Regions from separate parts of the Lysinibacillus sp. BSL11 genome, predicted to be linked through region 1. Evidence: riboswitches for the same ligand, from Rfam matches in the RefSeq annotation. Region 1 holds a riboswitch; each other region holds the start of a gene.
The links. A riboswitch is a leader RNA that binds a small molecule or an ion and turns the genes downstream of it on or off. The one in region 1 is predicted to bind thiamine pyrophosphate.
Positions count from the first base shown of each region.

Region 2: it holds a riboswitch for thiamine pyrophosphate, as region 1 does, so the genes downstream of both, RCJ95_RS09505 (ABC transporter substrate-binding protein) here and thiT (energy-coupled thiamine transporter ThiT) in region 1, are expected to answer to the same signal.
Region 3: it holds a riboswitch for thiamine pyrophosphate, as region 1 does, so the genes downstream of both, thiM (hydroxyethylthiazole kinase) here and thiT (energy-coupled thiamine transporter ThiT) in region 1, are expected to answer to the same signal.
Region 4: it holds a riboswitch for thiamine pyrophosphate, as region 1 does, so the genes downstream of both, thiC (phosphomethylpyrimidine synthase ThiC) here and thiT (energy-coupled thiamine transporter ThiT) in region 1, are expected to answer to the same signal.

Region 1 is NZ_JAVGCX010000016.1:81,186-87,078, forward strand. Features, by position in the region: gene RCJ95_RS18645 (AAA family ATPase) at 1-422, shown strand, start outside; gene RCJ95_RS18650 (hypothetical protein) at 453-575, opposite strand; gene RCJ95_RS18655 (DUF4870 domain-containing protein) at 631-954, opposite strand; TPP riboswitch at 1,080-1,187, shown strand; gene thiT (energy-coupled thiamine transporter ThiT) at 1,322-1,882, shown strand; gene map (type I methionyl aminopeptidase) at 2,045-2,800, shown strand; gene RCJ95_RS18670 (hypothetical protein) at 2,830-3,543, opposite strand; gene RCJ95_RS18675 (polyphosphate kinase 2 family protein) at 3,743-4,567, shown strand; gene RCJ95_RS18680 (GNAT family N-acetyltransferase) at 4,715-5,302, shown strand; gene RCJ95_RS18685 (beta-class carbonic anhydrase) at 5,375-5,893, opposite strand, start outside.
Region 2 is NZ_JAVGCX010000007.1:15,266-21,158, reverse strand. Features, by position in the region: gene parE (DNA topoisomerase IV subunit B) at 1-810, shown strand, start outside; gene parC (DNA topoisomerase IV subunit A) at 807-3,245, shown strand; TPP riboswitch at 3,354-3,464, shown strand; gene RCJ95_RS09505 (ABC transporter substrate-binding protein) at 3,619-4,614, shown strand; gene RCJ95_RS09500 (thiamine-binding protein) at 4,616-4,906, shown strand; gene RCJ95_RS09495 (ABC transporter permease) at 4,906-5,679, shown strand; gene RCJ95_RS09490 (ABC transporter ATP-binding protein) at 5,654-5,893, shown strand, end outside.
Region 3 is NZ_JAVGCX010000010.1:71,739-77,631, reverse strand. Features, by position in the region: gene thiI (tRNA uracil 4-sulfurtransferase ThiI) at 1-551, shown strand, start outside; gene RCJ95_RS13530 (alpha/beta-type small acid-soluble spore protein) at 697-915, shown strand; gene thiE (thiamine phosphate synthase) at 987-1,631, opposite strand; gene thiD (bifunctional hydroxymethylpyrimidine kinase/phosphomethylpyrimidine kinase) at 1,621-2,445, opposite strand; gene thiM (hydroxyethylthiazole kinase) at 2,433-3,200, opposite strand; TPP riboswitch at 3,285-3,382, opposite strand; gene mbcS (acyl-CoA synthetase MbcS) at 3,573-5,156, shown strand; gene sppA (signal peptide peptidase SppA) at 5,343-5,893, shown strand, end outside.
Region 4 is NZ_JAVGCX010000019.1:64,957-70,849, reverse strand. Features, by position in the region: gene RCJ95_RS20255 (helix-turn-helix domain-containing protein) at 1-411, shown strand, start outside; gene RCJ95_RS20250 (catalase) at 710-2,215, shown strand; gene thiC (phosphomethylpyrimidine synthase ThiC) at 2,338-4,116, opposite strand; TPP riboswitch at 4,257-4,371, opposite strand; gene RCJ95_RS20240 (AEC family transporter) at 4,432-5,361, opposite strand; gene RCJ95_RS20235 (methyl-accepting chemotaxis protein) at 5,473-5,893, opposite strand, start outside.

The DNA.
Region 1 (5,893 bases):
ATCATTTATCAAACGGTCAATTCGAGCTTAGACGTTCAGATAGATTAGAAAAGCATGCGAAGCAAAGTGGCCTTGGTCTTGATGTTTATGATGCTTATACGGATCAATTACGAGATGTCAAAACTTTATCAGGTGGCGAAAAATTTAATGCTTCATTGAGCCTTGCATTGGGGATGGCAGATGTGATTCAAAGCTTCCAAGGTAATATTCATATTGAAACGATGTTTATTGATGAGGGCTTTGGCTCACTCGATGAGGAATCACTAAATAAAGCAATTGATACATTAATTGATTTACAGGATTCTGGTCGTATGATTGGCGTTATTTCTCATGTGCCTGAATTGAAATCTGCGATGCCAGCAGTTTTACACGTGGAAAAAACATTGAATGGCCATAGTCAAACCCATTTTGAAGTGAAATAAAACGAAGGCGTATAGGAATACGCCTTCGTTTTATTTTTTTCGAGTGGTGGTATTAGGTGTTGTGCCCTTTTTTGCAGCCATTACTTTTTTTACGATAGGAATAACAATAGGTGCTAACTTGACGGCAGTTTTTACAACGTTTGATACTTTCATCCCAAAACAGCTCCTTTTACAATTACTACTACCTGTTTCACTTAAAAATAAAACATTAACGGATAACACGAACAGCCTGAATTATATTCCAAATCACAATACCTAGTGAGACGAGAGCATAGATGGCGAATGAAGCAAACCAAATAATCATCACCGTCTTGTTATTGGAGGTTGGATCTAAACTAAATGTGGAAAAAACAAAGACAATAAAGAATAGAATGCCAAAAACAAAAGGTATTAAATGAGAGACAAGTGCACGAATCGAATGGCTTTTTACATCACTGTCTTTTGTCACAAAATATACAATTAATGGAACGATAAAAGGGGCGAAGAAAATACTAAGATAACTAAAGGCAGCTAAAATTTTTTGATTCTCCATAGTTGTACCTCCTTTTTAAATATTTACGCATGAAAAACAGCAAAGTTTCAAAAAAATGATGTATGGAAGGTTGTAATCCTTCAATCCTTTGCGTACAATGAGATTGTTCAAATAAATTCAGATGTAACGACCACAAGGGGAGCTGATGATGTCAGCTGAGACTGGGCACGTAATGCCTTGACTCTTCGAACCTGTAAGTTAACGCTTGCGTAGGGATGTGGATAGAAACCGACACTTGTACGATGTGAGGCTCTGTCCTGACATCGTTTTTTCGTCCTTAAAGGAAAAAAGGTGTCAGAAAGAGACATATCAGCGCTTTTCTATTCCTGCTCTTGTATCCTACATCGGAACAAAGGAGAGAATATGTATGGACAAAAAAAGACTATTAATGCTAGTGGAGATTGCGATTTTTGCAGCGATTGGTCTCGTACTGGATCAGGTTTCCTTTAAAGTATGGGCACAAGGCGGCTCAGTTAGTCTTGTTATGGTACCAATTATGTTAATAGCATTTCGCTGGGGCTTAGTAGCTGGGCTAACAACTGGATTACTCGTAGGTGTAATGCAAACCATGTTTGGTGCTACGATTGTGCACTGGCTACAAGGATTCCTGGATTATGGAGTTGCTTTTACAGTTGTAGGATTAGCGGCGGTTGTTCGTGGACCAGTGTTAGACGCTGCTAAACATATGAACAAAACAAAAATGGCACTTTATATAATCATAGGTACCGTTTTCGCAGGCTTCTTACGATACACAGCACATACAATTGCTGGTGCTGTATTTTTTGCCGAATATGCCGGTGACCAAAATGCATGGATCTATTCCATCATCTACAATGGTACATATATGCTACCAGCAACCATTTTAACGGCAATCGTTGGTGTTCTTTTATTCACAGCCGCTCCACAATTAATGCAAAGAAAAGCTTAATGCAAGTCCCTTCACATGAGTGGAGGGGCTTTTTTATCGTGAATAGCTCTTTTAGCACTTTGCAAAGTAGGAAAGCATACAATATTTAAAGCGTTTATCGTTATACGCATAAAAAGTTATGTTATATTAAAGAATAGATATTAGATGAAAGGGACGTTATACATGATTGTAAAAACGCAAGAAGAGATTGAAGCTTTTAAAAAAATAGGACGCATTTGTGCTGAAATTCGCGAAGCGATGAAAGCTGCAACAAAGCCAGGAGTTACAACACTTGAGCTTGATGAAATTGCTGGTCGCATGTTTGCAGAGGCTGGCGCTATTTCAGGACCAAAGGGAGAATATGATTTTCCAGGGTATACATGTATTAGTGTCAATGAAGAAGTAGCACATGGTATTCCAGGAAAGCGTGTTATTCAAGAAGGAGATATCGTAAATATTGATGTTTCTGGTTCTTTAAATGGCTATTTTGCTGACACAGGTATTTCATTTGTTGTGGGTGATGGCTATGAGGACAAAGAAAAGCTTTGCCGTGTTGCTAAAAGTGCCTTTGATCGAGCAATGACAAAAGTAAAGGCTGGATCTAAATTAAATCAAATTGGTAAAGCTGTTGAACGCGAGGCAAATGCTAATGGGTTAACTGTTATTATGAATTTAACAGGTCATGGCTTAGGTCAATCTTTACATGATGAACCAAACCATATTTTAAATTATTACGATGCATGGGATTCTACTATTATGAAAGAAGGTATGGTCCTTGCGGTTGAGCCATTTATCTCAGCAAATGCAGAGCATATCGTAGAAGCAGGTGATGGCTGGACATTCGTGACACCTGATAAATCACTTGTAGCTCAAATCGAACATTCAGTCATTGTAACAAAAGATAAACCAATTATCTTAACGTCATTAGACGAAGAATAGGATGCAATGAAAAAATCCTGCTAACCAAATTATTTTTGGTAGGCAGGATTTTTTTTAATAAAAAAAATGCCAACAAAGAGAACACCGCATAAAAATAAAGCGGCTGTAGTGACAAGTAGCTCATCAAAACCATTATGTATGGCGATTCCAATATAAGCCCAAATAAAAACACTTGGATACATAACATCAAAGTGATGGAAACGGATATGTAGCGCAATGGCTCCTCCTAAAGTAAGTAAAATCACTGCCCAAAGAGGCGTACTAAGACCAAAGCCGTTCCAACCATAAGCCGTTAACGTAAAGCTTGTATTTGTGATAAAAATAAATGTCATCCATGCTAAATAAATAGAGAAAGGAATACGACCAAACAAGGATTTGTTCTGAAGAGGGTACGTATTATACAACATAAACAAATACAAGACTAAGAGTAATGTAATGCCAAGAGAAACAATAAATAACTCATGGTGCCAGACATATATCATTAATGCTTGTAATATATTTATGCAACTAAAAAGCGCAGACTGTTTCAAAGTTGTCTTTTTCATGTTCATAACTAACCAATAACCGAGTAAAAAATAAATGATAATCCAAATTACATGACTTACACTAACTGGTGCAAATACTACAGAAAAACGATTAGCGATTTCTAGCGAAGATTGACCGTTGATGTTCACGAAAAAGGATGAAAAGGTTAGGATGATTGAGACAAGATAAGAGATTGTCATCATGATAAACCGAGGCATGTTTTCCTCTCCCTTCGTGTTAGATTGTATAGGGAAAAGACAAATAAGTATAGTACTGTCACTTTTTTTATTATAACGGAAATTTCCAACAATGTATCGTGTTGTTTTACTATTAATACCTACAATTTACCATGTCTGATAGGCATCCATATATTTCTTTAGTACAATAAGAATAGCCAAATAAAAGGAGTGAAGTTTCATGACACAAAATTTGAAGAATCTAGATCTAACTGTTGAACTAGACAAAAAGATGTATAAAAAGAAATTAAAAGTACTCCAATATGAAATGTTGAATGCACAACAATTTTTATTAAAAAACAAGATTGGCTTGATCTTGGTATTCGAAGGAATGGATGCGGCTGGTAAAGGTGGCGCTATTAAACGATTAATCGAACGTGTCGATCCCCGCGGTTATGTTGTACATCCTATTTCTGCCCCTCAAGCTCATGAATTACGCTACAATTATTTACAACGATTTTGGAGAAAATTGCCTCAACATGGGCAAATCGCTATTTTTGATCGCTCGTGGTATGGTCGCGTATTAGTAGAACGCATCGAAGGATTCGCAACAAAGGATGAATGGTCTCGTGCTTATGAAGAAATTAATAATTTCGAGAAGATTTTAACTGCAGGAGATTACATAATTATTAAGTTCTGGCTTCATGTTTCAGATGAGGAGCAATTAAAACGCTTTAAAGAACGTGAACAAAACCCTTACAAATCTTGGAAGTTAACAGCCGAGGATTGGCGCAATCGAGATAAAACACCTCAGTATATTGATGCAGCAAATGCGATGTTTGAAAAGACAGATAAAAAAGATGCACCATGGATCTTAGTCGCTGGAGATGACAAAAAGTATGCACGTGTTCAGGTGCTACAGGAAACTATTGCACACATTGAACGAGAGGCTCAAAGACGTGGTCTTCATTTAACAAATGTATTAGACAATACACAACTAGAAGATGCTGATTCCTCCAGCTTAGAAATAGTAAACGAGAAAAAGAAAGAACAAAAAACTAAATAATTAAATTGTGCTGCTATGACAATAAGACATAAGCTGTTTTGGTTGTAGCAGCCTGTTTTTTTACATACAATGAAATATAAATAGAGTTTATAGCCAATGTAACAAAGAGAAATGTATTGATTTTTATTGGAAGGCTAGTGTGGAGAAATGGTGCTTAAAATTTGGAATCTATTAAGAAAAAAGGGTGGGAATGTGGTAACAATAAAGGGGGAAAAATGCTACATCCGCACATTCCAAGAAAAAGATGCACGAAGTTTAACGGGCCTCGTAAGCCGTAATAAATACTTTTGGTCTATTTATGAGCCACTTCAAAGACCTGAATACTATACAGTCGATGCTCAATACAAAAAAATTCAAGAAAGTCTCTATTTAATGGAGTCAAAGCGTGAATTTACTTTTGGTATTTTTGAGCATGGTACAAATAATCTAATAGGGCATATTGCACTTTATGCTGTCAAACGCTTACCGTACTCGAGTGCATTTGTTGGCTATGCGATGGATGAGATTTATGTTGGAAAGGGCATTGTCACAGAAGCTGTGAATATGGTGGTCCGATTTGCATTTGAACAAATTGGTCTGCATCGTGTAGAGGCCTATGTATCGACACAAAATACTGCCTCCATGCGTGTATTAGAGAAGGCTGGATTCCAGCAGGAGGGTCTGCTAAGAAAGCTACTGTATATCAATGGTCATTGGATAGATCACTATATGTATGCACGTTTAGAGGATGAATAGAATAATAAGTGCCTATCTTCCACATAGTGAGGATAGGCACTTGTTCTTTTATTAATGTATCAAGAAATAATTTTATTGTTTATTTCCATCTTCAATTAAATCTAGATGACCTGTATTTGGATCAATTATTAAACCATGGACAGGTACGTCTTTTACCATTAATGGGTGATTACGAATTGTATCGACACTTTTCTTAACACTTGTTGCTACATCACCGAAACCTCGTAAAAATTCCTTTAAATCAAAACCAGAATATTCCAACATTTTAATTGTTTCTGGATCTATGCCTCGTTGTACCATTTCGCTAAGCATGGCATCAGGATCAACCGCACTCATACCACAGTCATAATGACCAACAACATACACTTCATCAGCTTGTAGGCCATAGACAGCGACTAATAAACTACGCATAACTGCACCGAAAGGATGGCTCACTAACGCACCAGCACTTTTCACTATTTTTACATCGCCATTACGCAAATTCATCGCTTTTGGTAAAAGCTCTACAAGACGAGTATCCATACAAGATAAAACAACAATACGTTTATCAGGATATTTCGTAGTGATGAATGGCTCATATTTTTTTTCTTG
Region 2 (5,893 bases), on a different contig from region 1:
GCTCGTAAAGCGCGTGAGGATGCACGAAATGGCAAGAAAAACAAAAAGGGTAGTACGATTCTATCTGGAAAATTAACGCCAGCTCAGTCACGTAATGCAGCAAAAAATGAGCTGTATTTAGTCGAGGGTGATTCTGCGGGTGGCTCTGCTAAACAAGGTCGTGACCGTACATTCCAAGCGATTCTGCCATTGCGCGGGAAAGTAATCAACACAGAAAAAGCCAAACTACAAGATATTATGAAAAACGAAGAAATTTCGACGATTATCCATGCGATTGGAGCAGGTGTTGGTACGGATTTTGCGGTGGAGGATTCTGCCTACGATAAAGTAGTCATCATGACCGATGCGGATACGGACGGGGCACATATTCAAGTCTTGCTATTAACATTCTTCTACCGTTATATGCGTCCACTTATTGAGTCTGGGAAGGTCTATATCGCACTACCGCCGCTTTATAAAGTCTCAAAAGGTACTGGAAAAAAAGAAATCATTGAATATGCTTGGACAGAAAGCGATTTACAAAAGGCCATCAAAAAGGTTGGCAAGGGTTACATATTACAGCGCTATAAAGGTCTTGGCGAGATGAATGCAGACCAACTATGGGACACAACGATGAACCCTGAAACACGGACATTGATTCGTGTCACAATCGAGGATGGTGCACGTGCGGAGAGACGTGTCACGACGTTAATGGGCGATAAGGTAGAACCACGTCGTAAATGGATCGAAGCCAATGTAGACTTCGGTATGGAGGATGATTCTAACATTCTAGAGAATGAATTCATCCAACAAGAGGAGGACCAAGCATGAGTAGTACAGAAAAGTTCCAAGATTTACCGTTAGAAGAAGTGATGGGTGACCGTTTTGGTCGCTATAGTAAATATATTATTCAAGACCGCGCGTTGCCTGATGCACGTGACGGTCTTAAACCAGTACAGCGCCGTATTCTATATGCGATGTTTACGGAGGGCAACACACATGATAAACCGTTCCGTAAATCCGCAAAAACAGTGGGTAACGTAATTGGTAACTATCATCCGCACGGCGATAGCTCTGTGTATGAAGCGATGGTACGGATGAGTCAGGACTGGAAGGCACGTCATATGCTCATTGAGATGCACGGGAACAATGGGTCAGTCGATGGCGATCCTCCAGCTGCGATGCGTTATACAGAGGCAAGACTATCTGCTATTGCTGCTGAAATGCTACGAGATATTGGCAAGAAAACGGTCGAGTTTGTACCAAACTTTGATGATCAGGATATGGAGCCAACTGTTTTACCAGCACGTTTTCCTAACCTTTTAGTCAACGGCTCTACAGGGATTTCCGCTGGCTATGCGACAGATATTCCGCCACATGCCTTAGATGAAGTACTGGATGCTGTGTTGATGCGCTTAGACAAGCCTAATGTTACTGTAGATGAATTGATGACAGTGATGAAAGGGCCTGATTTCCCAACGGGTGGCATCATTCAAGGTGTTGATGGCATTAAAAAGGCATACGAAACAGGTCGTGGTAAAATCATCGTCCGTGCACAAGCAGTTGTTGAACCAATCAAGGGTGGTAAAGAGCAAATTGTTATCACTGAGTTACCATATGATGTAAATAAAGCGAATCTTGTAAAAAAAATTGATGAGCAACGTGTAGATAAACGACTAGAAGGCATTGCGGAAATTCGTGATGAATCAGACCGTACAGGCTTACGAGTGGTAATTGAGCTGAAAAAGGATGTACCAGGACAAGGAATTTTACAGTACTTGTTTAAAACAACGGATTTACAGGTAGCTTATAATTTTAATATGATTGCCATTCATAATCGTCGTCCAACGATGATGACATTGCCATTATTGCTAGATGCGTATATTGCCCATCAAAAAGAAGTGGTAACAAACCGCTCCATTTATGATTTGCAAAAGGCAAAGGACCGTTCTCATATTGTAGATGGATTAATTAAAGCTCTTTCGATTTTAGATGAAGTCATTGCGACAATTCGTTCTTCTAATGATAAGAAGGATGCAAAGCTTAATTTACAAGAGAAGTTTGATTTTACAGAAGTACAGGCAGAGGCCATTGTAAGCCTGCAATTATACCGTTTAACGAATACGGATATTACAGAGCTTCGTCAGGAACAGGACGAGTTAGATAAGTTAATTGCGAAGCTAGAGGGGATTCTACAAAGTGAGGCTAAGCTTGTGCGTGTTATTAAACAAGAGCTGCTTGATATTAAGAAACGCTTTACAGAGCCTCGCCGCTCGAAGATTGAGCAAGAAATTGAAGAAATTAAAATTACATTGGATGTCCTTGTGCCAAGTGAGGAGGTTGTCGTAACAGTAACGAAGGATGGTTATATTAAACGCACATCCACACGTTCTCATGCCGCTTCAAATGGGCAAGATTTTGCCATGAAGGATTCAGATTATTTATTGTATGAAGCAAACTTAAATACACAGCACCATCTATTGCTGTTCACAAATCGAGGCAATTATATTTATCAGCCTGTTCATGAGCTGCCTGATATACGTTGGAAGGATCTCGGTCAGCATATTTCAAGTATTGTCCCAACAGGGGAAGATGAATCGATTATTGCGGTTTATGGCTTCGAAACATTTGAACAGCCAAATACGTATGTCTTCACAGCCACAAAAGATGGTCAAATTAAGCGCTCACCACTCGTAGACTATGCAGTGACACGTTATTCAAAGCCTATTAAAACGATGAACGTCAAGGCTGGTGATGCGATGATCTATGCATCGTTTGTAACAGATGACGTGGAGCTGATGCTCACAACGGATACAGCCTATGCAATTCGTTTCCCAATGGAGGAACTACCTGTGACAGGTGTGAAAACAGGCGGTGTGAAAGGGATCACACTAAAAGATGGAGAAGCCTTAGTTGGCGTCAATGTATTACAGCCTGATGTTACCCAATATGTAGTGATTGTGACACAGCGTGGGGCCGTGAAGAAAATGAATGTCGCTGAAGTTGAAGTAGCAGGTCGTGCAAAACGTGGACTAAAAGTATTAACAGAGTTAAAAGCAAACCCTCACCGAATTGTGGCAGTTGTTCAAGCAACAGACGGGGAGCAGGTTGTGATTGAAACTGAAAAAGGTGTTCAAGAGGTGATTGACGTGCAAGCATTGTCTCGTGCGGATCGCCATTCCAACGGTTCATTTAAAGTGGATATTGCAACAGATGGGGCAATCTCTCATGTTGTCACAGCCAAAAAAGAACAGAAACCAAGCTAAAAGAATGCCCAGTCTCTTAGGAGTGCTGGGCTTTAAGCTCATTTCAAAAATAGCACCTTGTCATTTAAGTGAAACTATGGGTATAATAATCATCGAAAAGTTCATAGCGAAAGAATGTAGGGGGGCTAGTAATTGCTAGCTGAGATTGTGTCCGATAGACGCTGACCCTTTGAACCTGATTTGGCTCGTACCAGCGTAGGGAACATCTATTCAAAAAAGCAAAGTTTTGAAGATTGATTGCAATACGTCTGGGAGGAATCCTAGGCGTTTTTTTATGTTTTCAAGCAACAGCTTGCCAACATTGTATACGCTTTCTTCTGGTGACAACATTCATTCATGAACACTTTCATATTACAAACTGGGAGGCTTTCACATGAAGAAATGGTTATTTATTCTAATGGTAGCACTATTAACATTAGCAGGCTGTAGTGACAAGGAGGATAAGCAGGCTGCTGACAAGCTGAAAAAGGTGTCTGTGGTACTGGATTGGACGCCGAATACAAATCATACAGGACTATATGTTGCAAAAAAACTCGGTTATTTTGAGGAACAGGGCTTAGATGTTGATATTATTATGCCTGGTGAGGCGGGTGCAGATCAGCTTGTTGCTTCTGGAAAGGCGGATTTTGGCGTGAGCTATCAGGAAGGCATAACACAGGCACGAGTACAGGATGTGCCGCTGGTCTCAATCGCAGCAATTATACAGCATAATACATCTGGCTTTGCTTCTATTGCTTCAAAGGGCATTACATCGCCAAAGGATTTTGAAGGTAAAACCTATGGTGGTTGGGGTGCGCCATTAGAGCAAGCCGTCTTACAATCACTAATGCAAAAAGAAAAGGCAGATATTAATAAGCTAGATATTGTCAATGCAGGGGATTTAGATTTCTTCACAATGATGGAAAAAGACATTGATTTTGCTTGGATTTATTATGCATGGACTGGTATTGAGGCTGAGCTGCGTGGGGAAAAGATTAATATGCTATATCTTACAGATTATAGTGATCAATTAGATTATTATACGCCCGTTTTAGCTACAAATGAAAAAATGATACAGGACAACCCCGATGTAGTCAAAGCCTTTGTGGCAGCGGCAGCGAAGGGCTATGAATACGCAATTGAAAACCCAAGTGAAGCGGCGGATATTTTAATCGAAGCGGCCCCTGATTTAGATAAAGCGTTAGTGCATAAAAGTCAGGAATGGCTGGCTGATAAATACCAGGATGATGCCAAGCAATGGGGAGAGCAAAAGCTTTCTGTGTGGGAAAATTATGCGAAATGGATGTCTAGCAATCAAGTACTAGAGGGCGAATTTGATGCGAAAAAAGCCTTTACTAATGAGTTCTTACCTAAAAAGGAGGCCAAATAAGATGGCAAATTCATTAATCAGTGTACAAATCATTCCGAAGACAGAGAAATATGAAGATGTGATACCGTATGTAGATGCAGCAATTGCGGTGATCGATGCTTCTGGGGTGAAATATGAGGTTCATCCATTGGAAACAACGATGGAGGGTGAGCTTTCAACATTGCTCCAAATCATTGAAAAAATGAATGAGAAGATGATCGAGCTTGGTGCCATCAATGTCATTACACAAGTGAAAATTTTATATCAGCCAACGGGTATTACGATGGATACATTAACGGAGAAATATCAGTAATGAAACGTGCATTACACAAGGGAAGGACGATAATTTTTATCGCCTTCCTCTTATTCATATGGGAACTAATCGTGCGGTTCGCTGAAGTTCCTCATTGGTTATTACCCGCACCCAGTAGTATTTTGTCGGAGTCCATCCGTTCGTATCAAACCTTTCTACCACATGCATTTGCTACGGTACAGCTAGCTCTACTAGGTTTGGCCATTGGCATCGCTTGTGGGCTAACGGTGGCAGTAGTGTTGCATCGATTTAATTTTATTCGAGAACTGTTTTATCCAATTCTTATTATGTCGCAGAATGTTCCTATTCTAGTCTTGGCACCGCTACTTATTATTTGGTTTGGCTTTGGCTTATTACCGAAGCTTATCATTATCTGTCTTGTGTGCTTTTTCCCGATTGTCATTGCAGCGATGGATGGATTTAGACAAACAGCTCTAGCATTAAAGCATTATTTTGCCATGGTTGGTGCTACAAAGGCACAAACCTTTTGGAAGCTGGAATGGCCTTATGCCTATCCTGCGATTTTTTCAGGCATTAAAATTGCGGCTACATATAGTGTGATGGGGGCTGTGATTGCGGAGTGGCTTGGTGCAAAAAAGGGTATTGGTGTTTACATGACCCTAGCCCAGTCCTCCTTCCGTACAGATCGCGTATTTGTGGCAATTTTTGCGATTGTTCTCTTGAGCTTACTATTGTTTAGCGGTATTCGTTTAATTGAAAAATTTATGGTGAAGGGAAGAGGCTATCATGCTCAGCATTCAAAACATCGCTAAATCCTTCGATGCACTAAAAGTACTTGATCAACTTTCTTTTGACGTAAAGGATGGCGAGTTTGTGGCCATTGTTGGTCCTTCAGGCAGTGGTAAGAGCACACTTTTTCAATTAATTGGTGGTGTTTCGCCAATTGATCAAGGAGCCATTTTACTAAATGGAGAGGATATCCAACGAAAAAAAGGAACGATTGGCTATATGCCACAGCAGCCATGT
Region 3 (5,893 bases), on a different contig from region 1:
CATTGGAAAAAGTTAAAGTGCTTGCCAATGAATTAACAAAATTTGGTGCTAGTATTCGTTTACATGTCATTCCTTTTACTGAAATACAAGTTCTTATTAAAGAAAAAGTACCTTCTAACGTATCGATGACTACAACACGCCGAATGATGTTGAAGGTTGCTGATCAGGTGCGTGAGGAAATTGGTGCACTTGCTATTGTAACGGGTGAAAGTCTGGGGCAAGTAGCGAGTCAAACGCTTGAAAGTTTAACAGCAATAAACGCAGTAACAAATACACCTATTCTTCGTCCGCTGATTTCAACAGATAAATTAGAAATTATTGATATTGCAGAAAAAATCGGCACATACGAAACATCTATTCAGCCATTTGAAGATTGCTGCACGATTTTTACACCAGCAAGTCCAAAAACAAAACCGAAGCTTGAAAAGGTTGAGCATTATGAAAGCTTCTCTGACTTTGATGAATTAATCGAGCGAGCAGTGAAGAATCGCGAGGTCTATATTTTCCCTAAGAAAGAAGAACAACAAGATAAATTTGCAGATCTACTATAAGGATTCAAAAGCTGTCTCAAAGCCCATTTTGAGACGGCTTTTTTGTATGGATATTGTTATTCCAATAGAGGTACAATTTACCTCTAATTTTTTTGTATTAAAAATCTAATATCGCACATTCTATATTCACAAGGAGGTGAGAAACATGGCTTCAAACAACAACCGCAGTTCAAACCAGCTTGCAGTACCTGGTGTACAACAAGCACTAGATCAAATGAAATACGAAATTGCACAAGAATTTGGTGTTCAATTAGGAGCTGAAGCTTCAGCTCGTGCCAACGGTTCCGTTGGTGGTGAAATCACTAAACGTCTTGTACAAATGGCAGAATCTCAATTAAAAGGTATGCCAAACAACAACCAATAAATGCTGATTAAGCATTTATAAACTTAAAACCAGTGACCGTAAAAGGCACTGGTTTTAGTTTGTTTATTTGATCATTTATTTATACGAGTTAGAGATCTAAATGTAGCTACTGTATGATCAACATCTTTGCTTTGACAGATAGCTGAAATAACAGCAACACCATCAACCCCCGTTTGAAATACAGAATGTGCATTTGTGAAATTTATTCCACCGATTGCTACAATTGGTAATTCAGGATGCAGTGAATGAGCCTCCTGTAAAAAAGTTGTGCCACATGGTGGTTGTGCATCGCTTTTAGAGGATGTTGGAAAGATTGGACCGATACCAACATAATCAGCTTGATGGTTAATAGCTATTTGCAATTCTTCCTCGCAATGGACAGATACACCAAGAATCATTTTCCCAACTCTTTTACGTGCTACACTTACAGGTAAATCATCTTGTCCGATATGAACACCATCAGCGCCGAGTCGTATCGCTAGATCAACATCGTCATTAATGATGAAGGGCACATTATATTGATGACATAGTTTTTGACATTGGCGTGCAAATTGTTCATAGGCAAGTCCAGTTAACGCATGAGGACCTTTTTCGCGAAATTGAAACATTGTAATGCCTGCTTGCAAGGCTTTTTCTAGGATATAGAGTGGTTGTTCTTGAGGAGGAACATTGCTCGTACCCATAATAAAATAAAGCTGCAAATCCTCACGTTTCATGAATAATCACCTCACAGGCTTCCTTATGCTGTTGATAAGCAAAATGATTAGTGGGTCCATGACCATTTCCAATCGATAAATTATACATAATAGCTAATTGGATAAATTTTTTAGCTTCTATAATGGCATTTTCCAGAGTGAATCCTTGTCCAAGAAAAGCAGTAAGTGCTGCGGAAAATGTACATCCAGTACCATGCGTATTTTTTGTTTGGATTCGAGGAGACTGCATCGAAAAAGAACGTCCATTTTTAAAAAATACATAATCAATGGCATAAAGTGGATCTGCTAAATGACCACCTTTAATGATGACACATTGTACACCTAGCTGTAACAAGCTTTGAGCTACTTCTTTCATATCTTCAAAATGATGTATAGCTTTCCCAGTAAGTGTCTCTGCCTCAGGTATATTAGGCGTAACAACCGTAGCAAGTGGTAGTAAAGTTGAGCATAAGGCATCGATAGCTTCTTGCTGTAATAGGCTTTCCCCACCTTTTGCAATCATCACCGGATCAACAATCAGTGGAATGTTTAGCTCACTGATCGTGTGTGCAATTGCTTTGATAATATCTGAGGAATAAAGCATTCCTGTTTTAATCGCAGCGATTGGAAAATCTTCTACCAAGGCCTCGAATTGTTTTTTTATAAAGGAAACGTCAATTGGGCAAACACCTGTTACACCCAAAGTATTTTGAGCAGTTAAAGCAGTAATCACAGAAGTACCAAACACTTCTAATTCCTGAAATGTTTTTAAATCAGCCTGTATACCCGCGCCACCACCACTATCTGAGCCAGCGATTGTTGTTACAATATGCATGAAGCTACACCATCCTTTGATAAGCGATGTATAGCATTGAGTAAGGCTATTTGAAAATCACCAATGTCTGCAGTAAATGCTGATGCCAGTACACCTGCTTTTTTATAGTAAGTAAGTGTTTCTATTAATTGTTGGTAAGGGTTATGGCTTACACTATAGGCTGCGCCACAAATTGCACTAAGTAAACAACCTGTACCCGTTACTTCCGTCATTTGTGGATGACCACCAGCGATCCATTGACTATGCTTGCCATCAGTTATAAAATCGCGTTCTCCTGTGACAATAACAATGCATTGATAGCGTTGAGCCAATGATACGGCTTCTGCTTCCATAGCGATAGTGCCATGACCACTATCGACACCTTTTTGTTGCCAATTTACACCAGCTATTGCTGCTAGCTCGCCGAGATTACAGCGAATAACGGCAAATTGTATGTTTTCAAGTAAATATTTTACGGTTTCCTTACGGTAAGTTGTGGCTCCAACTCCGACAGGATCTAAAACAACAGGAATATCAAGTATATTGGCATTTTCACCTGCTAATAACATGGCACTTTTTGTGCGATTATTAAGTGTTCCAATATTAATTAATAATGCTTGAGCAATGGCTACCATCTCCTCTACCTCTTGGCAGTCATCGGCCATTACTGGTGAAGCACCTATCGCTAATAAACCATTTGCTTGAAAATTTGCCACTACATAATTGGTAATACAATGTATAAGTGGTTGTTGTTGACGAATTGTTTGAAAAATCATTGTAGTCCTCCTTTAGGGATGGACGTAAGCATGCAAAAAAGGCTCTTTTTGTGTAAAAATGCACGAAAAGAGCCTTTCATCTGAAAAAAGATGTTTATTGCTCCCTACGTCAGTATTAACTAACAGGTTCAAAGGGTCAGGTTTTACCTTCTCAACTCTTGCGAGTCCCCCTGCAATCTTGCTTTTAGTTGACCAAAATGTACCATACTTTTCATTTGTATTCAATAGCAAGTTTTCCTATAGATAAAATGTGACCGATGCCATATAGGAGAGTATGATAGTTGTCATGACTTTACCGAAATTAAACACAAACCATTGAAAATGCTGAAAAAAGAGTTTTATAATGTGTCATAACAAAAGGGGGCAATTGCCATGAAAAGACAAGATTTAGTTGCACCAGAATGGTATAACATAGTAGAGGAAATTGAAAAATATGCTCAGGATGCAACCAAAAATGCTTTAATCATTTATGAAGAAAACCAAGACATCCAATGTATTACATATGCACATTTATTGGAAAAAGCGAATCAAGCAGCACATGTATTCACCAAGCAAGGTTTAAAGAAAGGTGATGTCATTTTAGTGATGGTACCCCGTTCAGTGGAAGCATATATTGTGTATATTGCTGCATTAAAAGCAGGTTTAACTATTATTCCAAGTTCTGAAATGTTAAGAACAAAGGATATTGAGTATCGAATTCGTCATGCAAATGCTAAAGCGGTTATTGCATTTGAACCCTATATTGAACAGTTCGATAAAGTGGGGAATTTACAAGACATCCAACAATTTGTCATAGGGAATGCACATAAACCTTGGCAGAACATACTTGAAAAAATGTATAATCAATCTACAACCTACATAAATCCTATCCCAACAAAAAGCACAGACAATGCATTTTTAGCCTATACAAGTGGAACAACAGGAAATCCAAAAGCAGCAGTGCATACTCATAGTTGGGGCTATGCTCATTTACGAACAACAGCACCACATTGGTTGGGTGTACAAGAAAATGATATTGTTTGGGCGACTGCAGCACCAGGCTGGCAAAAATGGATATGGAGTCCGTTTCTGGCTACTTTAGGCAGTGGTGCTACTGCATTTGTCTACAAAGGTAAATTTGAAGCATCTTCTTATTTAGCATTGCTTCAGAGATTCAAAATCAATGTACTATGCTGTACACCAACTGAATATCGTTTTATGGCAGCGCTTGATAATTTACATGAGTATGATTTAAGTGCAATTCGCCAAGCTGTATCAGCTGGTGAGCCATTAAATAGTGAGGTCATTAGAGTATTCTTGGAAACATTTAAATTACAAGTGCGAGATGGCTATGGACAAACGGAAAATACATTATTAGTAGGCACAATGGTAGGGATGGAAGCAAGAGTTGGCTCTATGGGAAAACCTACTCCTGGCAACACTGTTGAAATTATTAATGATGTGGGCAAACCCGTTACAATCGGAGAAGTTGGTGATATTGCTGTTCATCGTGAAACACCAGCCCTCTTTAAAAAATATTTAAATGATCCTGAACGTACAAATTTACAATTTCGAGGGGATTGGTATATTACAGGAGATCGTGCCTATAAAGATGAAGATGGCTACTTTTGGTTTGATGGTAGAGGAGACGATGTTATTATATCCTCAGGCTATACAATTGGCCCTTTTGAAGTAGAGGATGCTTTAATGAAACATCCAACCGTAAAAGAGGCTGCTGTTATTGCGAGCCCTGATAAAGTAAGGGGAAATATTGTCAAGGCATTTATTGTTCTGCGCAATGGTGAAAAAGGTGATGAAGCGCTTATTCAAACACTCCAAAGTCATGTGAAATCATTAACCGCTCCTTATAAATATCCACGTGCTATTGAATTTGTAGAGGAGCTACCGAAAACATCTTCTGGGAAAATTAGACGTGTCGAATTACGACAACATGAAGTCAAACACCTCCAATTATAATCATTTCCTAGGAAATAATGTCGAAAATCAAAGTTCATCAAAGGTATGGACTTTGATTTTTTTATTTTTTTTAGGTAAGGTAATATGAGGAAATACATAGCTTAAAGCTTTTTGTGTTTAATTATTGCAAAAAAATGAAACAAATTGGCAAGTCATACGTATTACGTGTTGAGGAGGCGGAAAGACATGAATGTAAAAAGGTGGGTTGCTTTAGTAGTGGCAGGTGTTCTCTTATTATTTTCGTTGGGGATTAATACCATTTTTGCGCTATTTAAAGCAGATTTCCTAGGTAATTTTGATAGCTTAATGGCAGGTAATAGCTTAGATGTATATGAAAATGTCATTGAAGGGGAAAATTTTGATAAGCGAATTGCTTATTTAAAGGTAGATGGAACGATTCAAGATATCGGCTCAAGTACATTGTGGCAACCAGTTGCCTATGATCATCAATTTTTCTTAGAACAATTGGATAATATTTTATATGATGAGTCCATACAGGGTGTTGTTTTAAGCGTTAATTCACCAGGTGGTGGTGTAAAGGAATCTGCAGATATCTATAAAAAGCTACTAAAAATTAAAGAAGAACGACAAATTCCAATTTATGTATCGATGGATTCTATGGCAGCTTCAGGTGGTTATTATATTTCGGCACCAGCAGATAAAATATTTGCCCATCGTGATACAATCACAGGTTCTATTGGTGTTATCATGCAATCTATTAACTATCAAGAGCTTGC
Region 4 (5,893 bases), on a different contig from region 1:
ATTGAGCATCCTATATTTTATACGATTCTCAATGGGATTATTTCTTTCACGCAGACATTAATTGAGTTAGCAAGGGAAGCTCGAATAGAGAAACGAGCTGACTATGTTGAACTAGCTATAGAAGTAATTGATCAACAATTTAAAGATAGCGCACTGTCTCTTCCCTTTGTCGCTCAGAAGCTTGGAATAAGCCCCAATTATTTAAGTACGATTTTCTCAAAAAAACAAGGCTTGCCATTTAAGCGCTATTTACAGCAAGTAAGAATTCATCACGCCACAAAAATGCTGCTAGAAACAGATTTTGCTATTAGCGAAATCGCTCATTTAAACGGTTTTGATGATCCAAATTATTTTATAAAATTATTTAAGCAACAAATTGGTATTACGCCTAACCGATATAGAAAAAATTAAAAGATTGATTAAAATAATTTTCAATTAGTTGATTTCATTTTCAATAAAGATTTTTATCACACTGTCATTATCTTGATCTTAATGTAACAATTATCTATAAAAATTGCGATCAGATAAAATAAATTAAAGCTAGAAACTATGTATAATTCGTATGTCTAGCGCATATATTTATAGTTTATACTTAAATATAAAAATTCTTTAACGATAATTATTATAATGTACTAGCAATTCTATTTTATATTTGTTATAGTTATAGACGAAGAGTTTGACTCACATTTTTTTCAGGAGGTAAACCAATATGACAAACGCAAATGATCGTAGCCGTCGCTTTACAACAGCAGGTGGTGCTCCAGTAGTAAGTAACCATGACTCTATGTCAGCAGGTCCACGTGGCCCTCTTTTACTTCAGGATGTATGGTTAGTTGAAAAACTAGCAAACTTCAATCGTGAAGTAATTCCAGAACGTCGTATGCACGCAAAAGGATCAGGTGCATTTGGTACTTTTACTGTAACGCATGATATTTCACAATATACTAAGGCGAAAATCTTCTCAGAGATCGGCAAGAAAACTGAAATGTTCGCACGTTTCTCTACAGTAGCGGGTGAGCGTGGTGCAGCAGATGCAGAGCGAGATATTCGTGGCTTCGCCCTTAAATTCTATACAGAAGATGGAAACTGGGATTTAGTAGGGAACAATACGCCTGTATTCTTCTTCCGCGACCCATTACACTTTACAGATTTAAACCATGTGGTAAAACGTGACCCACGTACAAATATGAAAAATGCCAATTCTAACTGGGATTTCTGGACTTCATTACCTGAAGCACTTCACCAAGTGACAATTGTTATGTCTGACCGTGGTATTCCAGCTGGTTATCGTAATATGCACGGATTTGGTTCTCATACGTATAGCTTTATCAATGCTAATAATGAACGTGTTTGGGTTAAATTCCACTTCCGTACAGAGCAAGGCATTAAGAACTTAACTGGTGCCGAGGCGAATGAGATTATTGGTCAAGACCGTGAATCTTCACAACGTGATTTATATGAAGCAATTGAAAAAGGCGATTTCCCTAAATGGAAAATGTACATTCAGGTAATGACAGAGGAACAAGCTCGTGAGCTACCATACAACCCATTTGATTTAACAAAGGTATGGTATAAAAAAGACTTCCCATTAATTCCTGTAGGTGAGTTCGAGTTAAACAAAAATCCAGACAACTACTTTGCAGAAGTTGAACAAGCTGCATTTGCACCTTCTAACATTGTTCCTGGTATCAGCTTCTCACCAGATAAAATGTTACAAGGTCGTATCTTTGCATATGCGGATGCACAACGCTATCGTCTTGGTGTAAATCACTATATGCTTCCTGTCAACGCACCAAAATGTCCATTCCGTACTTTCCACCGCGATGGAGCAATGCGCTTTGATGGCAATCTCGGTTCGACATTAAGCTATGAACCAAATAGCTATGGCGAGTGGGAGCATAATTTAGACCATAAAGAGCCTGAATTACGCATTGATGGTCATGCAGGTATTCATGACTTCCGTGAAGACGATAATAATTACTTTGAGCAACCAGGTAAGCTATTCCGTCTATTGACGGTGGAAGAGCAACAACGTCTATTTGAAAATACAGCGAATGATATGGCTTCTGTTAAAGAATTCATCAAACGCCGTCACATTCTTCACTGCTATCTAGCTGACCCAGCGTATGGTGAAGGTGTCGCAAAAGCGATGGGTCTTTCATTAGAAGGTATGGACCTTACAAATCCATATGTAAAACAACCAACAAACGTTTAATATTCCACTTTATTATTGATATCCAAATCCAACTTTTACTCCATGTGAATCCACTATTCACATGGAGTTTTTTGATTAAAAAAAGGCCTATGTCTATTTTTTGACATAAGCCTTTTCTTTCATTATTGGTAAATTCGACTGCCTGCTTTTTTAAACTCCTCTGCCTTTTCCTTCATACCTTGATGGATCGCTTCAGTCGTATTCAAATCCTTATCTTTCGCATAATTACGAATGTCCTGTGAAATTCTCATGCTACAGAATTTCGGCCCGCACATAGAACAAAAGTGTGCTGTTTTTGCTCCCTCTGCTGGCAGTGTCTCATCATGATATTCCACTGCACGCTCTGGATCTAGGGACAGATTAAATTGATCACGCCAACGGAACTCAAAGCGGGCTTTAGACAGTGCATCGTCTCGTTGTTGTGCACCTGGATGACCTTTTGCTAAATCAGCAGCATGTGCAGCAATTTTATAAGTGATAACGCCCACACGAACGTCCTCGCGATTTGGTAAACCAAGATGCTCTTTTGGTGTCACATAACAAAGCATCGCTGTACCAAACCAACCAATCATGGCTGCCCCAATGGCTGATGTAATGTGGTCATAACCTGGAGCAATATCTGTTGTGAGTGGTCCTAATGTATAGAAGGGCGCTTCCTTACAAACCTCTAATTGCTTGTCCATGTTTTCTTTAATCAGATGCATTGGTACATGACCTGGTCCTTCAACCATCACCTGAACATCATGCTGCCAAGCAATTTGTGTTAGCTCGCCTAGTGTTTCAAGCTCTGCAAATTGCGCCTCATCATTGGCATCTGCAATTGAGCCTGGGCGTAAACCATCACCTAAGGAAAAAGCCACATCATAAGCTTTCATAATTTCACAGATTTCCTCAAAGTGTGTATACAGGAAATTCTCTTGATGATGATATAAACACCACTGTGCCATGATAGAGCCCCCTCGAGATACAATACCTGTCACACGATTTGCTGTTAGTGGTACATAGCGTAAAAGGACACCTGCATGAATGGTGAAGTAATCCACACCCTGCTCAGCTTGTTCAATGAGAGTATCACGATAAACCTCCCACGTTAAATCCTCTGCTACACCATTTACCTTTTCTAAAGCCTGATAAATTGGCACTGTTCCCACTGGCACTGCAGCATTTCGAATAATCCATTCTCTAGTTGTATGAATATGTTTACCAGTCGATAGATCCATAATATTATCTGCGCCCCATCGAGTTGCCCAGGTCATTTTCTCAACTTCTTCCGCAATGGAAGAAGATACAGCAGAATTCCCGATATTCGCATTGATCTTTACATGAAAATTACGCCCAATAATCATTGGCTCTGCCTCAGGGTGATTAATATTAGAAGGCATTATAGCTCGTCCAGCTGCAATTTCTGAACGTACAAATTCAGGATTCATATTTTCACGAATCGCTACAAACTCCATTTCAGGCGTTATAATCCCCCTTCGTGCATAGTGAAGCTGTGTCACATTTTTACCTTTTTTAGCACGCAAAGGCTTTCTCGTCAACTCAGGGAAGACATTTTCTTGAATACGCGGGTCATCAACATGACGAAAGCCATTATCCTCCGGTTTGATGGAGCGTCCCTCATATGCTTCTACATCCCCTCGCTCTTGAATCCATGCATTTCGTAAGGCAGGTAAACCTTTCGTAATATCTACTTGGTAGGCTGGATCTGTATAGGGCCCACTCGTATCATATACTCGAATAGGAGCATTTTCTTCATTTCCAAAACTGCCTGTTGTCGGACTTAATGCAATTTCTCGCATAGGTACTAGAATATCTGGGCGTGATCCTTCCACATATACTTTTTTGCTTCCTTCAAAGCTAGACATAATGGTAATATTCTTTTCACTAATTGCTGACATGAGCTACTTCTCTCCCTTAAATTTATTTTGATATAAGGACCGATTCTAGCTCACCCCAACAATCCAAAAAATAAAGGCCGAATCCAAAATAATTATTTGGATCCGGCCACGAATGTAAAGGTCTATTGATTGCATACTCTGCAATAGCTTCTTAACTTTCCCACGCTGGTATGAGCCAGATCAGGTCCAAAGGGTCAAGAAACTTCGTAGCGTTTCCCTCTCAGCCTGACTCATCAGACTCCCCTAGTTAATACTATTTAGTTTGATGCTAGTGTAGCAGATAATACTAAGAGATGGAAGTTATTTTTTATCTTACTAGGTAAATAATACTTCCGCAAAATAGATCACAATGGTTACAGTTATACAGCTTACAATGGTTGAAAATAAAACAGCTTGCGCGGCTGTTGCTGATTCTACATCATATTCCAATGCTAGACTAGAACTATTACGGGATGTTGGAAAGGCACTAGCTATAAACAGTGATTGTGCGACGACTCCATCTAATCCCAATATATAAATAATGGCTAATGCAACAGATGGTCCAATAATTAATCGCGTAAAACAGCTGATAAAGACGGTTTTATTAAACATTGATTTCATCTCTAGTTGTGATAATTGCGCACCTAAAGTAATTAAGGCCACAGCAATAAATCCATCTGCCACATGTTCTACTGGTATTTTGATAAACTGTGGAATACCGATACCAAAATAGTTCATAGCGGCACCTATAATCAGCGCATGAATAATAGGCATTTTAAAGAAATCCTTGATGATTGTCATACCCGACTTTGTAGAAGAAATTAAATTGTATAATCCATATGTATACGTAGTCATATTTTGAAAGATTACGAGCATGACCTGAATGGCTACTCCAATAGGTTGCGTGGCAAATATCATTTGAGCAACTGGAATACCGTAATTGCCAGAGTTAATAAGCACCACACTATTTTTAAAGACAGCTGCCTCTGTTCTAGCTAAACCTAGCCCTTTTGCCATAAAATGACTGAGTAACATTTGACTACCGATAAAGAGTATAATAAATAATCCGACCTCTCCCAGTACCGATAACTCCACATGTGTTTCATATAAATTTACAAAAACAGCTGCCGGCATAAAGCAATATGTAATAAGCTGAGACAATGCTTTTAAATTAAAGCGAAATTTCTTTTGTAGGATAGCGCCTATTACAAGTAACACTAAAATAGGAACAACAATTTGAAAGAAAATCATTCCGAGATACATCATATCAATGTCCCCCTTCCAGTGTTAATAGTAGTGTTGAATTCCTTCTAGGTCAATTTCTCTGACTTTCACAATCAAAGAAGGCTGCCTCTATATTGAAGGCAGCCTTTGCTTTTAAACAAGCTTAAATCGATTTACAACTTCTTGTAGCTCGTTTGAAATATCGTTCATATTTTGAATAGACTCTGCTACTTTTTGTAATTCTGCTTGTTGATCCATTGCAGAAGCACTTACTTGTTCCGCAGAGGCTGCTGTTTGCTCTGAAATAGCCGAAATACTTTGGATAGCCATGATTGCCTGATTTTTATGCTCTAACATGCTAGATAGTTTATTCATTAATTCACTAATAGAATTGGCAATTGAACCTGACAAGTCACTGCTATCTTTAAACGCTAGTTGCGTGCTTTGTACTGACTCATTTTGAGATTGCATTAAATCTGCATTAGATGCAATAACAGCAACCGTTTGCTGAGAATTTTCAAGAATGCTTTCTACTGTACTCTTAATAATTTCTGTTTCATTTTTAGATTGTTCT